One region of the Pseudoalteromonas sp. Z9A4 genome, then DNA from elsewhere that is predicted to be linked to it. Evidence: predicted binding sites of a transcription regulator. Region 1 holds the regulator's gene; the other holds the start of a gene.
The links. Region 1 encodes sigma-54, which starts transcription at its own class of promoters, with help from an activator protein. Its sites were predicted from a motif close to GTTGGCACGNNNNTNGNNT; they were not measured.

Region 1 (8,042 bases):
ACACTATGTAACGCAAATGCCTGGCGGCTTTGGCGCAGTGAGAGAGCTTACCGACCTGCTCATGCTTGAAAATGGTAAAGCATTAACTACACAAGGCACTAGTTCATGAATGCAGCGCGCATAATATTAAGCGTTTTATTCATTAGCTGTATGGTTTGGCTTTGGTACCCTTATTTTACACAAACTAATGTTGCACCTCAGGCTGAGCCTGAAGTTATTGCAAAACCTGACTACATAGCTATTGAACTCAAACAAACAGCCTATGACGAGCAAGGTAAAATTAGCCACAAAGTCACTGCTGCTAAAATGGAGCTATATCAGCAATTAGGTTTTACATTTTTTGAAAAACCCATTTTTACTTTATATAACGAAAAGCAAACGTGGCAAATAAATGCAGACGAAGCAACATTATACGAAGACAAGCAATTAATTTTAGAAGGTAATGTGGTTGCCAAAAACTTAACCGATAACGCCATGATAGACAAAATCAATGCTGATAATATTCAGGTAGATATAAAGCTATTAACAATGCGTTCGGAGCAACCCGTTATCATCACCGGACCCAATTTAAAAATCACTGGTAAAGGCCTAGAAGCCGACTTAAAAACCGAAGTGATAAAACTAATTAACCATACGCGAACCATATATTATGACCAATAAAATATTAAAATCACTTATTATTCCTACACTTATACTAGCGTTTAATAGTAGTGCTGCAGAGCAAAACTCGCAACCTGCTGCAAATCAAATTTCAATAAGCGCCGATAAGCAAGAAGGCCAATTAAAAGCTAACGTGGGTATTTTTGAGAAAAACGTTGAGATTATTCACGGTAATCGCCGAATTACAGCAGACCGCCTCGAAGTACATAAGCGCGATGAACTTGGTGATAACCAGCAACTATTAATTGCCACGGGTAGCCCTGCTCGCTTTGAAGAGAAGCAATCAGATGGCACAACTATGAGCGCCAGTGCAGACGAAGTTCGTTACGATGTATCTAAACGTTTTTTAACGCTCGTTGGTAATGCAGAAGTATCGCAAGCAGGACAAAAAATTAATGCTAAAAGTATTACCTACGATATAGAACAACAGTTAATCAGTGCCGAAAAAGATGAAAACTCAACTGACCGCGTTCACACTATTTTAGTGCCTATCGAAACTAAAAAAAGTAAAAAAGACGATAAAGGTCAGCCATGAGTACATTAAAAGCAGAACTATTAGCAAAGAGCTATAAAGGTCGTGAAGTTGTCAAAAACGTCGGCCTTGAAGTCAAAGCAGGCAGTATTGTTGGTTTACTTGGTCCTAACGGCGCAGGTAAAACCACCACGTTTTATATGATTGTGGGACTTGTACCTAGCGACAAAGGTAAAATTTCTATCGATGATAACGATATTACTCTTTTACCTATGCATAGTCGTGCTAGATTAGGCATTGGCTACTTACCACAAGAGTCTTCAATTTTTAGAAAACTGACTGTTTATCAAAACTTAATGGCAATTTTAGAAACACGCAAAGAGTTAAATAAGCAAGCCCGAGAAGACACGCTCGATAAATTATTAGATGAATTTAGCATACAACACATTCGTGATAGCCAAGGTATGGCATTATCGGGTGGCGAACGTCGCCGCGTGGAAATAGCACGTGCGCTGGCAGCCGATCCTAAATTTATATTATTGGATGAACCATTTGCAGGTGTTGACCCGATTTCGGTATTAGATATAAAGAAAATAATAGAACATCTCAAAAATCGTGGGATTGGTGTATTGATTACCGATCATAACGTAAGAGAAACCCTTGATGTTTGTGAAAAAGCCTACATTGTTTCTCATGGGGAGCTGATTGCATCAGGTACTCCAGAACACGTATTAAATGATAAAACAGTACGCGATGTTTACTTAGGCGAGCAATTTAGGCTGTAACATTTACGCCATGTCTTTAAGCATCTGCTAGTATTAATTATAACAACATAAAAGGATTGTTAGAGATACATGAGGCAATCACTACAGCTGCGCATGGGCCAGCAACTTACAATGACTCCACAGCTGCAACAAGCTATTCGTTTGTTGCAACTCAGTACATTGGATCTCCAGCAAGAAATACAAGAAGCTCTCGACAGCAACCCGCTATTAGAGGTTGAAGAGGCAGATTATTCAGAAGACGCTGCAGGTAAAAACGAGCAAAAAGCTGATACCGATGACATAACTGTTAGCGCATCTGCCGATGATGCTCCAAGCGAATATGAACAAGATAGTGGTGAAGCACTTGCAAAAGACACGCTAAGTGACGACATGGCTATGGATGTTAGCTGGGATGAGTACATGAGTGCCGCCCCTGCAGCATCATCAGGTCCAATGCCTGAAGACGAGTCAATATACCAAGGCGCCTCTACTGAAACGCTCCATGAGTATTTAATGTGGCAGTTACAACTAACGCCATTTAGCCCTACAGACGAAGCTATTGCTATTGCGATTGTAGAAGCCGTCGATGATTCAGGTATTTTAACACTAAGCTGCGAAGAGATTTTAGAAAGCTTTAATCAAGAAAACGAAGATGATAACGAAGTCGAACTTGATGAAATTGAAGCTGTATTAAAACGCATCCAACTGTTTGATCCTGTCGGTATTGCTGCGCGTAGTTTACAAGAGTGTTTGTGTATTCAGCTTAACCAGTTTGACAAAGAAACACCTTACATTAATGAAACAAAAATGATTTTAACCGAGCATATTGATTTATTAGCTGCTCGTGACTATCGTACATTAATGAAGAAAACTAAGCTCAAAGAAGAAGAGCTTAAAGAAGTAATGACATTAATACATACTCTTAGCCCTAAACCTGCAGATACTATTGTAAGAGAAGAATCTGAGTATGTTATTCCTGATGTGTCAGTTAAAAAAATAAAAGGCCGCTGGGTTGTTGAACTAAACCCAGATAGCATGCCTAAAATTCGTGTTAATAGCCAATACGCAGCAATGTCTCGCACTGTAAAATCCAGTGGTGACAGCCAGTTTATTCGCTCGCATTTACAAGAAGCTAAATGGTTTATTAAAAGCTTAGAAAGTAGAAATGACACGCTATTAAAAGTAACCAATTGCATTGTTAAGCAACAACAAGGCTTTTTTGAACACGGCCCTGAAGCCATGAAACCAATGGTTTTAAATGATGTTGCTGAAATGGTAGAAATGCACGAATCAACGATTTCGCGCGTAACAACCCAAAAGTATATGCACACACCCCGTGGTATATTTGAGCTAAAATACTTTTTCTCAAGCCATGTAAGCACCGAAAACGGTGGTGAATGTTCATCTACGGCTATACGTGCTCTTATCCGAAAATTAATCGCTGCAGAAAACTCAGTAAAACCATTGAGTGATAGCAAAATAGCGGATATATTGGCTGAGCAAGGAATTAAAGTAGCGAGACGCACAATCGCAAAATATCGCGAATCTCTGTCTATTCCACCGTCAAATCAACGTAAAAGTTTGATTTAAGACGCTAAACTAAGAGGGTAATGCTTATGCAACTAAACTTAACTGGTCGCCACGTAGAATTAACCGATTCACTAAGAGACTATATTAATACTAAATTTGCGAAGCTAGAAAGACACTCTGATCATATTAATAATGTTCATGTCATTCTCGATGTAGAAAAATTAAACCAAAAAGCAGAAGCCACGATACACGTAAGCGGTGCTGAGCTATTTGCCTCTACAGAACATCAAGATATGTATGCCGCCATTGACTCGTTGATCGACAAGCTCGATCGACAAGTAATTAAACACAAAGAGAAGCTTGCTCGACACTAATATGATGAAATTAAGCTCACTTATATGCCAGGACTGCAGCAAAGCTGCGGTCCTTTTTAATAGCAAAAAAAGAATTTTAGAGTTCATTAGCGAACTTGCTCACGACAAACTTCCGTACCTACCGCAACAAGATATTCTTAATGCTTTAATGAGCAGAGAAAAATTGGGTAGTACAGGTATAGGGCGTGGCATTGCCATTCCTCATGGAAGAATGAGCGGTGCAGAAGAGCCTTTGGCTTTAGTACTCGTTAGCGAAACTCCAATAAATTTTGATGCGATCGATAATCGCCCTGTTGATATTTTCGTCGCACTCATCGTACCAGATGGCGATAACCAGCAGCACTTAAAGACTCTAGCAACCATTGCTGATAAACTAAACAACAAAGATTTTTGTAAACAGTTACGCAGTGCAAAATCAGATACTGAGCTTTACCAAGTTATTGTCAATCAATCATAGTTTTATAAAGGGTGTTAAATGGAGTTAATTATCATAAGCGGCCGTTCTGGTTCTGGAAAGTCGGTTGCTTTACGCGTTGTAGAAGATTTAGGTTATTATTGCGTAGATAATATTCCAGTTAACTTGCTTCCTTCATTAGTTCGCAGTGTGTCTGATAGCTACGATAAAATTGCTGTTAGCATTGATGTGCGTAACATCCCTAAACAACAAGATGAATTTAACGATATTCTTGAATACTTGCCAGGCTTTGCAAACCCTACGTTATTTTATTTAGATAGCGACGATCAAACATTGATCAAACGTTTTTCTGAAACTCGTAGATTACACCCACTATCAATTGACTCGTTGCCTCTTGATTTAGCCATCAAAAAAGAAAAAGAATTACTTGATGTATTAATCACTCGCGCCGACTTTATGATAGACACGACTGATTTGAGTGTTCATCAACTTGCTGAATCTATTCGTGAAAAGATTTTAGGTAAAAAAGATAAGCAACTGATTGTCACGTTTGAATCATTTGGTTTTAAATACGGCATACCAAAAGAAGCCGACTATGTATTTGATGCACGCTTTTTACCAAATCCACATTGGGAACCTGAATTAAAACCTTTAAATGGGTTAGATCAACCCGTTAAAGATTATTTGGCCAATCACAGCATTGTGCAAAAATTCACATGGCAAATTCAAACATTTGTACAAACGTGGTTACCGCACTTAGAGCGAAATAACCGCAGTTATTTAACTATTGCTATTGGGTGTACAGGCGGACAACATCGCTCTGTATATTTAGCGCAAACCATCGGTGAAAGTTTTGCAATGACACATCCCAATGTAAAAATTCGCCATCGCGAACAAGAAAAATAATATAGCGGAATAAGAACCTGTTCAGCTTAGGTAGAGTAAATTATGCATTGTGAAGACACTTTTTTAATAAAAAATAAATTAGGATTACACGCCAGAGCTGCTACCGTGCTTGCCCAGTTGGCAGTGCAGTTTGATGCTACAATTACATTATTTCAAGACGACAAAGAAGCGGCAGGCGATAGCGTACTTGCACTAATGTTACTTGAAAGTAGCCAAGGCAAAGAAGTAAAAGTTGTATGCAAAGGCCCCGATTCTGAGCAAGCTTTGCATGCTGTTGGAGAATTAATAGCACAACGTTTTAATGAACAAGAATAAACAGTTATAAGAATAATACTCGCATTACAAATGCCTCGACTAAAACAGATATATAAAATAAATACGGTTAGTGACGCCAGTTAACTCACCTCTCCCCATAAAGTAACATAAGAATTTATAAAGGACGCCAATGCCTGAAGCTTTTGAACAAGATTACCCGCTACAACAACTAAAGCAGGTGACTAAGTCACTCAATAGTGGTCAATTTGTTCAAGTTAGGCGCATGCTCGCAAAAACAGCTCCTTGTGATACCGCATTATTATTAGAATCATCACCGCATAAAATTCGCCGACTCCTTTGGCAGTTGGTTGATCCTGATGTGCAAGGTGATGTTCTTGAAGAACTATCTGAAGATGTTCGTTTAGGCATTATTGCCCAGATGGAACCTAAGCATATTGCAGCCGCAACAGAAGATATGGGCCACGATGACTTAGGTGAAGTATTACGTAGTCTACCAGACACCGTCTACAAAGACGTTGTTAGCGCGATGGACATTCAAGACCGTGAACGTGCAACACAAGCACTTTCGTATCAAGAGCGCTCTGCAGGCGCGCTAATGAACACCGATACGGTGACCATCCGCCCTGACGTAACACTCGATGTTGTACTTAGGTATATTAGGCTACGTGGCGAGTTACCAGAAGGTACCGATGATTTATACGTTGTTGATAAGCATAACTGCTTTATAGGCGCTTTATCGCTGAGTACATTATTAACTAACCCGCCAGAAAAAATTGTTCGCGATTTAATGGATGAAGATTGTGAATCCATTCCAATCTCAATGGATGAAAGTGAAGTCGCGCAATTATTTGAACGTCATAATTGGATATCGGCACCCGTAGTTGATGATAACGATCAGCTCCTTGGTCGTGTCACTATCGATGACATCGTTGACGTAATCCGAGAAGATGCTGAGCATAGTTTATTGGGCTTAGCCGGTCTTGATGATGAAGAGGATACATTCGCTCCTGTACTAAAAAGCTCTAAAAAACGCTCAGTTTGGTTAGGTGTCAACTTACTAACTGCACTTGCAGCTGCTTTTGTAGCTAGCTTTTTTGAAGGCACTTTAGATGTTTTACCTATTTTAGCTGTACTTAACGGTATTGTTCCTTCAATGGGCGGTGTTGCAGGTAGCCAATCGCTAACTCTCGTTATTCGTGGTATTGCAGTAGGTCATATTAATCAAACTAACCAACGCTTTTTAATGATGAAGGAGCTTGCTATTGGCGCGTTAAACGGTGTTTTGTGGTCGTTGTTAATTGCAGGTGTTATTGCACTATGGCAATGGGACTTTATGCTTGGTGGCGTACTTGCCTTTGCTATGTTTATGAATCTGGTTGTGGCCGGCGTTGCTGGTGCGAGTATCCCTATTATTCTTAAAAAGATGAATATAGATCCCGCTCTTGCAGGTAGTGTAGTTTTAACTACAATTACAGATATTGTGGGTATATTCGCCTTTTTAGGCACCGCAACATGGCTGCTGATATAAGTTTAAAATGTAAATTTTTGAAGTTAACATATTTAGAGAAAAATCAGCCATTATGACAACTAATACCAAAAATAAAAAAGACACACCTAAAAAAGCGCCAAAACAAAAAGGCCTATCAATATTAAAGAGTGTGTTGATATATGGTTTCATATTTTTCGTAATTTATAACGCTGTAAATTGGTGGCGACAACCTGTTATGCCAGCAAATCCTCAATTACAATTAATAGATTATAAAGGGCAAAACATTGATTTAGCAGCAATGAGCCAAGATAAACCAACACTTGTCTATTTTTGGGGAACTTGGTGCCCTATTTGTAGTATTACCTCCCCTGCCATAAACGAACTCGCAAACGAGAATAACTACCCTGTAGTGAGCATCGCAGTAAAATCAGGTTCGGATCAAAAACTACATGAGTATCTAAATGATCATGGCTACAGTTTTACCACTGTCAACGATCAACACGGTGAGATATTTGCCGATTGGCAAGGGCAAGTCACGCCATCTTATATAATCTTAAAAGATAATAAAATGACGCAAGGGCTAACAGGCATTCAGCCGTTATGGTCACTTAAATTACGTTTGTGGTTATCATCAACGTTTTAAGAAAAAACTAACTGCAAGTATATAGGCACTAAATACGTGCTATCTCAAGAGGGGTTTCTAAAAGCTCGCTCTTTATCACCTACAATAATATAGATAATAAAGAGCAAGGTTTACTTAATTTACGCATGAAAAGGGCTTAAAAACCCTTGGCGTAATTAAACTAATCTACTAGTTATTATTAGATTGAATCACTAACGTGTACTTTGACGATTACCGCCTACTTTTGGTTTAGTGTTTGCCTTTTTAAATTGGCTAAAGCCGGTATGTCGCGTTAGTGCAGGACGTCCGCCTTTACTGCCACCTTTACCTGCTTTTTCATCACGCCCTTCTTCAGGCACTAAACAGTTAGGCCCTTTACCAATTAAATTAGCTTTACCCATTTTACGCAGTGCTTCACGTATCATCGGCCAACCTGCTGCATCATGGTAGCGTAAAATAGCTTTATGTAATCTACGTTGGCGAGCACCTTTAGGTACTGGAACAACTTCTGTATTGTTTTTTATATTACGTAAA
Region 2 (8,042 bases), on a different contig from region 1:
GCTCTGATTTTTGAAACCCTTTTGGAGTGGCTATTTCAGTATGTTCGTTTACTTCTGAATATATATACGATTTTAGTTCTTTTAAATGACAAGGTCCTGGGCTTGCAACTACTAATGTTGCGTTTTGATTTGCTAGGCGTTCAAGCTCTTGCTCAAACAAAGGTGCAAATACACTTATAAGTACATCAGCAAATTGGCTTTTAAAGGGCGCTTGGCTGATTGATGCCACACTAAATTGGCAATTAGGGTAGCGCTTAGCTGCATATCTAACCGCTGATTTTGAAATGTCGACACCGTATACAACAGCATTTGTTTTATTCGCGATTGCTTGGGTATAAAACCCTTCACCGCATCCTAAATCAATAATAGTATTCGCACTTATATTACTGATTATATCACTAAGGCTTTGCTGTAAAAAACGATAATACCCACGCTCTAAAAATGCACGTCTGGCTTGTACCATTTCAAGTGAATCACCCGGTTGTTTTGAATTTTTCTGTTGCACAGGCAGTAAATTAACATAGCCTTCTTTAGCAAAATCAAAGCTGTGGTTGTTAGCACAACGAAGTGTTGAATCAGTTTTCAAAAGTGCTAGGTTACACAGCGGGCATTGATATTCAAGACTCATGAGCCTAGGTAGTCCTTATCGTAAAAAGTTTTTACCCAATGTGGGCGATAGGTGATCATAATTGTTATAGCCATGCCATTGAGCATAGCTTCAGGAAACCAAATAATAGCACTTAAATAAACGTAGTTATCTGCAAGTTCTTGCCAATTGTATTGCCCTATAGCTAAGTAAAATAAAGCACCTAGGCTTATTTTTATACAGGCTATAAATCCTGCGGTTATAAACGCGCAAACAAATATATAAACAAAAAAATGACGAGGTAAATATTGGTAACTAATTATAAAGCCAAGATAGCTCAATATTATAGGAACAAACGCACCAATAAGCAGTTGTACTGGTAACAGTTCAAGCTCAATTTGACCAAAGGCAGCCAGTAGGGCTGTGGCAAGTAAGCTACTTAAAATAGTCAATCGCCAGCCTAAAATTAATGTAGCTGCCGTAACACCTAGTATGTGTAAATCAAGGCCAGTTAAAATGCCAGCCTTTATTCGCCAAAGTACTGCAAACACTAACGCACACGCAAGCACACCAGTTTGACGGACTGGCGTATTAAGCAATGTTTTATATGTTTCTCTATCAAAGCTTAAAATAGCAATGATAATTACAAGAGCCCAAAGTAGCCCCTGCATTGTTAGGCTGAGCATAATAATTACTTAAATGTTGACCATATAGGGGCATGATCTGACGGTTTTTCAATACCGCGAAGTTCGTAATCAATACCTGTATCTATGCAGCGTGCTGCAAGCTCATTGGTTGCAAGCACTACATCTATACGAAGTCCTCGATTATCTACAAACCCTTTAGAGCGATAGTCAAACCACGAGTATTGATCGTCTGTTTCGGGGTTTTGCTCTCTAAAGGTGTCTTTAAAACCCCAATTAAGTAATGTTGCAAGCCATTCACGTTCTACCGGTTGGAAAGAACATTTACCCGTTTTTAACCAACGTTTAGCATTTACGTCGCCAATACCAATATCTAAATCGGTAGGTGATATGTTGATATCACCCATAACGATGACGTCTTGATCGGGTGTGTGATTGGTTTCAAGGTGTGTCATTAAATCTTTATAAAATTGACGTTTATAAGGGAATTTAGTTTCGTGATTAATATTATCACCTTGTGGGAAATAGCCATTCATAACAGTAAGGTCGCGACCGTTTTCTTGTTCAACAGTGACGCTTATCATGCGTTTTTGCGATTCATCTGTATCGGTGGCAAAACCTTTTAAGACCGACTTAGGCTCTTTTTTGCATAACATAGCTACGCCATAATGCGCTTTTTGACCATGAAAGTAGACGTGATATCCCATTTTTTGTACATCTTCTAATGGGAATGCTTCGTCGTGAACTTTAATCTCTTGCAAGCCAATAACGTCTGGTTGATGCTTGTCGATAATTGCTTGTAATTGGTGAAGACGAGCACGCAGACCATTGATATTGAAAGAAATCACTTTCATAAAATTTACCTTAAAATTGGTTCTATTTAATAGATTAAATTGTATCAGTAAATACGCGTACATAACATGACTGAATTGAGATAATAGCTGCACAAATGTTGATCAATTGGTGGGTAAAGTTTAAACATTGTGAATACAATATTAATTATTTAAATAAATAAAAAATTCAATTGAACTTAACTTTATTGAATATATAATGCGCGAAATTCACTTGTTTAGCTCGTTCAAATAGGATCTCTCATGAAAACTCAACTACTTTTAGCCACTGCTTTACTAGCATCTGCAACTGCGTCAGCTCAAAGCAATACTTACTTTAGCCAAGATAACAAAATTGAGTCTAAGTTATGTGTACTAAGTGCAAACGAAGGCTTTAGCGTTGCTCGTAAAGAAGCTGCCCAGCACGGTGTTTACCTATCTCGTTTTTCTAAAAGCATTTTATGTAATGGTGAAGATATTCGTGATATTGCTAAAAAAACGACATTACGCAACGCATCAGTTGAGAAAGTAGAAGTATTTGCAAAAGACGCTCAGCAAGAAACTCAATTATGTATGACGGCTTTAAAACAAGGTTTAGCACCTGTTCGTCAAAAAATTGGTAACCTAAACTCATTAAAATGTAATGGTCAAAACGTTACTGAGTTTGTTAAACGCTACCAAAACGCAGCAATCTAATTATTAGTTTAACTATATAAGTAAAATTGAAATACCTGGTTTTTACCAGGTATTTTTTTGCAAAAATTACAAGGGTGTTTGCAAAGCTTGCAGGCTTAACTTATTGAAAGTGTTTAATAAACATACTATAAAATCGTTAAGCTGTTGATTTATTTGGTTTAACTATTGTTGGCATCCGAATTGTATTAACTAGGGTGACATTTAATTAATTACGAAGGATACGTCTTATGAAAAAGTTAACATTAGCAGCCACTATTCTAGCATCATTAAGCCTAGCGGCTTGTTCATCTAATCAAGGTCTTGAAAGAATAGACAGTGACTTTGCAAGTTTAGATAATGATAGCGATGGCTACATCTCAAAAGTTGAAGCTGATGACGATAGCATTTGGGGCCATTTTTCAAATATTGATACCAATATGGATAACGAAATTAGCCGCAAAGAATTTAACACTTATATGAAGCTTAATAATGGCAAAGTAGCCACTGATTCTGAAGTAAGTGAGTCGGCATTTAAAGCTGAAATTACTAAATTCGATAAAATTGAAAGCAGCTTTGCAAGTCTAGATAACGACAGCAATGGCTATATCTCGGTAGTTGAAGGTAACGATGATGATATTTCAAATCATTTTGGTTACATGGATAAAAACCAAGATAAGCGCATCAGTAAAAGCGAGTTTATGGGTTACATTAAAAAATACGGTAACGCAGTAGCTGAAGATGATGCATTAGAAGCTTTTAAAAGTAACTAATAGTTACCATTTTAGTAAGTAAGATTAAAGCCAGTGCTAGTCACTGGCTTTTTTGTGTTTTAAATTTAGTTATTTGATAGATATATTTTCCTAGTTTGGTGTTGTTCTGTCATAATAGATGGCTGTGTATTTTTATTTGTTAAGAGTGTGTATGGCGGGTCGGCGAATTAGTGATGAACAACTAGTTGAGATCATTGAAGCAGCTATTTTTGTTGCAGATAAGCCTGTTAGTAAACGCCACCTCAAAGACATCGTATTAATAGATTTAGCTATTTCTATGGTGCGAATAAATGAAGCAATAGATACAATACAAGAGCATTTTCAAACTCGTGGTATTCGCTTAGTTGAAGTTGGTAGTGGGTATCGGTTTCAGGCATGCAGTAGTTTAAGCCCTTGGTTAAATAACTTGTGGCAAGAACGCGCACCAAAATACTCGCGTGCTTTACTGGAAACATTATCACTTATTGCATACAGGCAGCCCATTACACGCGGCGAAATTGAGCAAGTAAGAGGTGTTACTACGGGTTCGAATATTATTAAAACCTTACTCGAAAGAGAGTGGGTTAAAGTGGTAGGGCATAAAGAGGTTCCGGGAAAGCCGGCTTTATATGCAACTACTAAGCAATTTTTAGATTATTTTTCGTTAACTGGGCTTGAAAATTTACCTGCGTTGCCAACAGAGCAGCAAAGTAAAATTAACCAGTTATTGAGCGATCCTTCTGTGAGAGAACCATCCGAATGAGTATTATACAAGGTGAAAAGTTACAAAAAGTCTTAGCCCGTGCAGGCGTAGGCTCACGCCGTGAAATGGAAAAATACATTGACGCAAACCGCGTTAGTGTAAACGGTAAAGTGGCAAAGTTAGGTGACCGTGTTGAAGAAACCGATTTGATTCGTGTTGACGGACACAGTGTAAAAATCGAAGAAAAAGCAGACCGAATCTGTCGTGTGATTATGTATAACAAACCAGAAGGTGAATTAAGTACACGTAAAGATCCTGAAGGGCGTCGTACTGTATTTGACCGACTTCCGCGTATTGATGGCGATCGCTGGATTGCGGTCGGTCGACTAGACGTTAATACATCGGGTTTAATGCTTTTTACAAACGATGGTGAACTGGCAAACCGTTTAATGCACCCAAGCTATGAAGTAGAGCGTGAATACTCTGCACGTGTATTTGGTGAAGTAACCAACGAGACGGTTAAAAACTTACTACGTGGTGTTGAACTTGAAGATGGTCCAGCCAAATTCACGACTGTAACCCCTATGGGTGGCGAAGGTGTTAACCGTTGGTTTAACGTAACGTTAAATGAAGGGCGTAACCGTGAAGTTCGTCGTTTATGGCAGTCCCAAGATGCGGAAGTATCTCGTCTTATTCGTATTCGTTACGGTAAACTAGAGCTTGATAAGCGCGTGCCACAAGGTGGTTGGATGGAGTATGATTTAGAAACAGTAAACTACTTGCGTAAAACCGTTAAATTAGGCCGCGAAACACAAACTAAGCTTTCTGTTATGCCTGAAAAACGCAAAGATAAACGCGCTAAAATCAACCAAATTCGTAAAGCAGTTAAAAAACACAATCAGCGTGTTAAGCCGACTAAACGTAAATAATCAATTAGTTATTTATTGAACACAAAAAAGCCGCTAATTGCGGCTTTTTTAATGTGCTGTTTAAATTATTTAAACTCTAAATTACTTTTTTACTTGAGCATCTAACGATTCGCCATTAACTTCACTAGAATCGTCACTCATTAGATATAAATATGTAGGCATTAAATCCTCTGGTGTAGCAAGCGCGTCTCTATCTTCACCTGGATATGCAGCAGCTCGCATTGAAGTGCGAGTAGCGCCTGGGTTAATACAGTTTACACGAATATTCGTTTTACCTACTTCACATGCCCATGTTTGCATCATACCTTCCACTGCAAATTTTGAGATGGCATAAGGCCCCCAAAATTCACGACCTTTGCGGCCTACACCTGATGACGTAAATACTATCGATGCATTATTAGACTTACGAAGAACAGGAAAAAGTGCTTTAGTGATCATTGCTTGTGCAGTCACGTTTACTTTCATTATGTTTTCGAACGTAGATGAGCAAAAATGTTCAAGCGGACCGAGTGACCCTAAAATACCTGCATTATTAAGCAACCCATCAAGGCGTCCAAACTGATATTCGATTGTTGCAGCAAGGTCACGGTAGTTTTGCTTCGTTGCGCCTTTTAAATCCATAGGGACTATTGCAGGTTTAGGGTAGCCAGCATTAACAATTTCATCGTAAACACATTCAAGTTTATTAGTTGTTTTTCCTAATAAGATAACTGTAGCGCCGTATTTTGCATACGTAATTGCTGCAACTCGGCCAATACCATCACCGGCGCCTGTTATTAAAATAACTTTATCTTTAAGTGCGTTTTCAGCTGCTTGATATGTGTGCATAAAAGTACCAATTCATATAATTTTTTTGATTTTAACATAGCGAAACGTGAAGTAATCGAATTTATTGTAAAATTAGGTGGCGAAAATAGAAACTTTACGTTAAGTTTAACTGGTCTAATGTCTCATTAATAACCTGATTACATTGTTTTAACTTAATATACTGATTAAACACACTATAAAAATAAAATACGTGCGGAGCCAACAATATGAAAAAAATGCTACTTTCACTCTCAGTTACAGCTGCTTTAGCAGGTTGTGGCGGTGGAGAAACGTTAACAGATGTCAAAAATGACACAGCACCAGTTGTCCCAACAGCAACAGTTACATTTGATCCTGCAGCAGGTATCTTATCGGTACCTAACGATTTACTACTCAGTGGTACTTTAGACGGGACTCTAAATCTGCCAGATGAAACAGATGATAATAATATTTTTGTTTCTCGCGCGGCTTATGCAAACCCTCAACTTGCACTAGGTGCGCTTGACGGTTGGTCTTCGCAGGTTCCTTATAAAATTGATTTAACATTTCCACCAAATGTTAGTTTAGATGAAGCGTCTGCGGGGACCCCTGGTACAGTAAGGATTTTTGAAGTTGTAATGGGTGCGAGTTTAACCGACGCAGAATGTTCTGTAGTCGCTGCTGGAACAGCTTGTAAACTGGTTGGCGAGCTTACTTTTGGCGTTGACTTTGTAACTCAGGCCTCAGGTGATGCCGTTGCCATTATTCCTTTAAAACCATTTACAGCCGGTAGCTCATACATCAATGTATTAACTACAGGGCTTAAAGATTCTTTAGGTCGTTCTATTGAGCCTTCATCTACTTATGCCTCCGTGAGTGAAGAAGCGCCATTAATTACAGATGCTCAACTTGGTTTGCAAGGAGCTGTAAATAGCTACGAAAATGTAGTGGTTAGTTCAGGTGACATTTCAAAAGACGATATTATTTTTTCTAGCGCAATGACTATTCAGTCTGCAGGGCCAGTGCTTGGTACCATTAAACAATTATTAGCTGGTAGTTTGAGAAATCCTGCAACCATACCAAAAATAACTATCACAGAGTCTGAAGAAACGGTTAAAGATTTTTTAGATTTTCCAGATATAGCTACTTTTGCACCATTTGATGCTGTTGAATACATTAAAGGTGAAATTACTTTACCAATGTATCTAGGCACACCAACAGGTACAGATATAAGTGCTTTGAATGACACATACTGGAAAGCAATGTGTTCAAGCCCTGTTGCAGTATTAAATCAGTTAGCCGCGGATCAAAAGTTACGAGATGAGGGTAAAGAAGAAGATATTGATGCAACTATGTTTGACGAAGGGCCTTATGAAGACGTTTGTCAGCAAATAAATACCCGTCTACATGACTATCCAAAAATAGATATTACTCGGCATTTAACTAAATATAACCCAGTTCCACTAGCTCAAAGCAATGAGACTATACCTGTACAAATCACAAAGCCAATTTTAGCTGATATAAATATTTATCGTTCAGTTTATGGTTTACCTGAGCTTGAAAGTATCCCAGAAGGTGGTTGGCCTGTTGTTATTATGCAACACGGCATTACAACACAAAAAGAAAGTATGCTCGCTTTAACGGCGCAGCTTTCAATTCAGGGCTTTGCTACAGTTGCAATAGACCATCCTCGCCATGGTGAGCGTGGAATAGATGCTGATGATGATGGAACAGACGATTTTAATGCTACAACGGGCTCTGTGCTTAGTTACATGAACTTAAGTTCATTACTTGTTGCACGTGATAGCTTACGTCAATCGGCTGCTGATTTATTAGGCCTTCGTTTAGGCTTAAACTTTATTAACGATACAACTATTAATAGTAAAGACGTTACCTACATTGGGCATTCGTTAGGTTCTATTGTTGCTCCAGCATTTATTGCTCAAGCTAATACGCCAATGGCAGAAACGCTTGATCCGCTATTTAATGTAAACACGGTAGCTCTTGCAAGTGGTGGTGGCGGTATAGCAAGCTTCTTACTTGAATCTGCTGCGTTTGGTCCATTTATTCAAGGTTCAGTACTTTCACAAGCGGGTACGACAGAAGCTGATGAATTTACTGCATACTTACAAGGAGATGC

Region 2: GQR54_RS00760 (EF-hand domain-containing protein) is a predicted target of sigma-54. The motif match lies at 2,924-2,942, and genes of this name have one in related genera.

The regions. Positions count from the first base shown of each region.
Region 1 is NZ_WTLA01000007.1:105,047-113,088, forward strand. Features, by position in the region: gene kdsC (3-deoxy-manno-octulosonate-8-phosphatase KdsC) at 1-109, shown strand, start outside; gene lptC (LPS export ABC transporter periplasmic protein LptC) at 106-660, shown strand; gene lptA (lipopolysaccharide transport periplasmic protein LptA) at 650-1,195, shown strand; gene lptB (LPS export ABC transporter ATP-binding protein) at 1,192-1,917, shown strand; gene GQR54_RS07730 (RNA polymerase factor sigma-54) at 1,987-3,486, shown strand; gene hpf (ribosome hibernation promoting factor) at 3,513-3,800, shown strand; gene ptsN (PTS IIA-like nitrogen regulatory protein PtsN) at 3,805-4,257, shown strand; gene rapZ (RNase adapter RapZ) at 4,276-5,121, shown strand; gene GQR54_RS07750 (HPr family phosphocarrier protein) at 5,164-5,436, shown strand; gene mgtE (magnesium transporter) at 5,567-6,925, shown strand; gene GQR54_RS07760 (protein disulfide oxidoreductase) at 6,978-7,529, shown strand; gene GQR54_RS07765 (YgiQ family radical SAM protein) at 7,721-8,042, opposite strand, start outside.
Region 2 is NZ_WTLA01000001.1:163,600-171,641, forward strand. Features, by position in the region: gene GQR54_RS00740 (putative RNA methyltransferase) at 1-628, opposite strand, end outside; gene GQR54_RS00745 (energy-coupling factor ABC transporter permease) at 625-1,272, opposite strand; gene xthA (exodeoxyribonuclease III) at 1,278-2,084, opposite strand; gene GQR54_RS00755 (exonuclease III) at 2,325-2,756, shown strand; gene GQR54_RS00760 (EF-hand domain-containing protein) at 2,984-3,505, shown strand; gene scpB (SMC-Scp complex subunit ScpB) at 3,657-4,247, shown strand; gene rluB (23S rRNA pseudouridine(2605) synthase RluB) at 4,244-5,116, shown strand; gene GQR54_RS00775 (YciK family oxidoreductase) at 5,198-5,944, opposite strand; gene GQR54_RS00780 (VolA/Pla-1 family phospholipase) at 6,151-8,042, shown strand, end outside.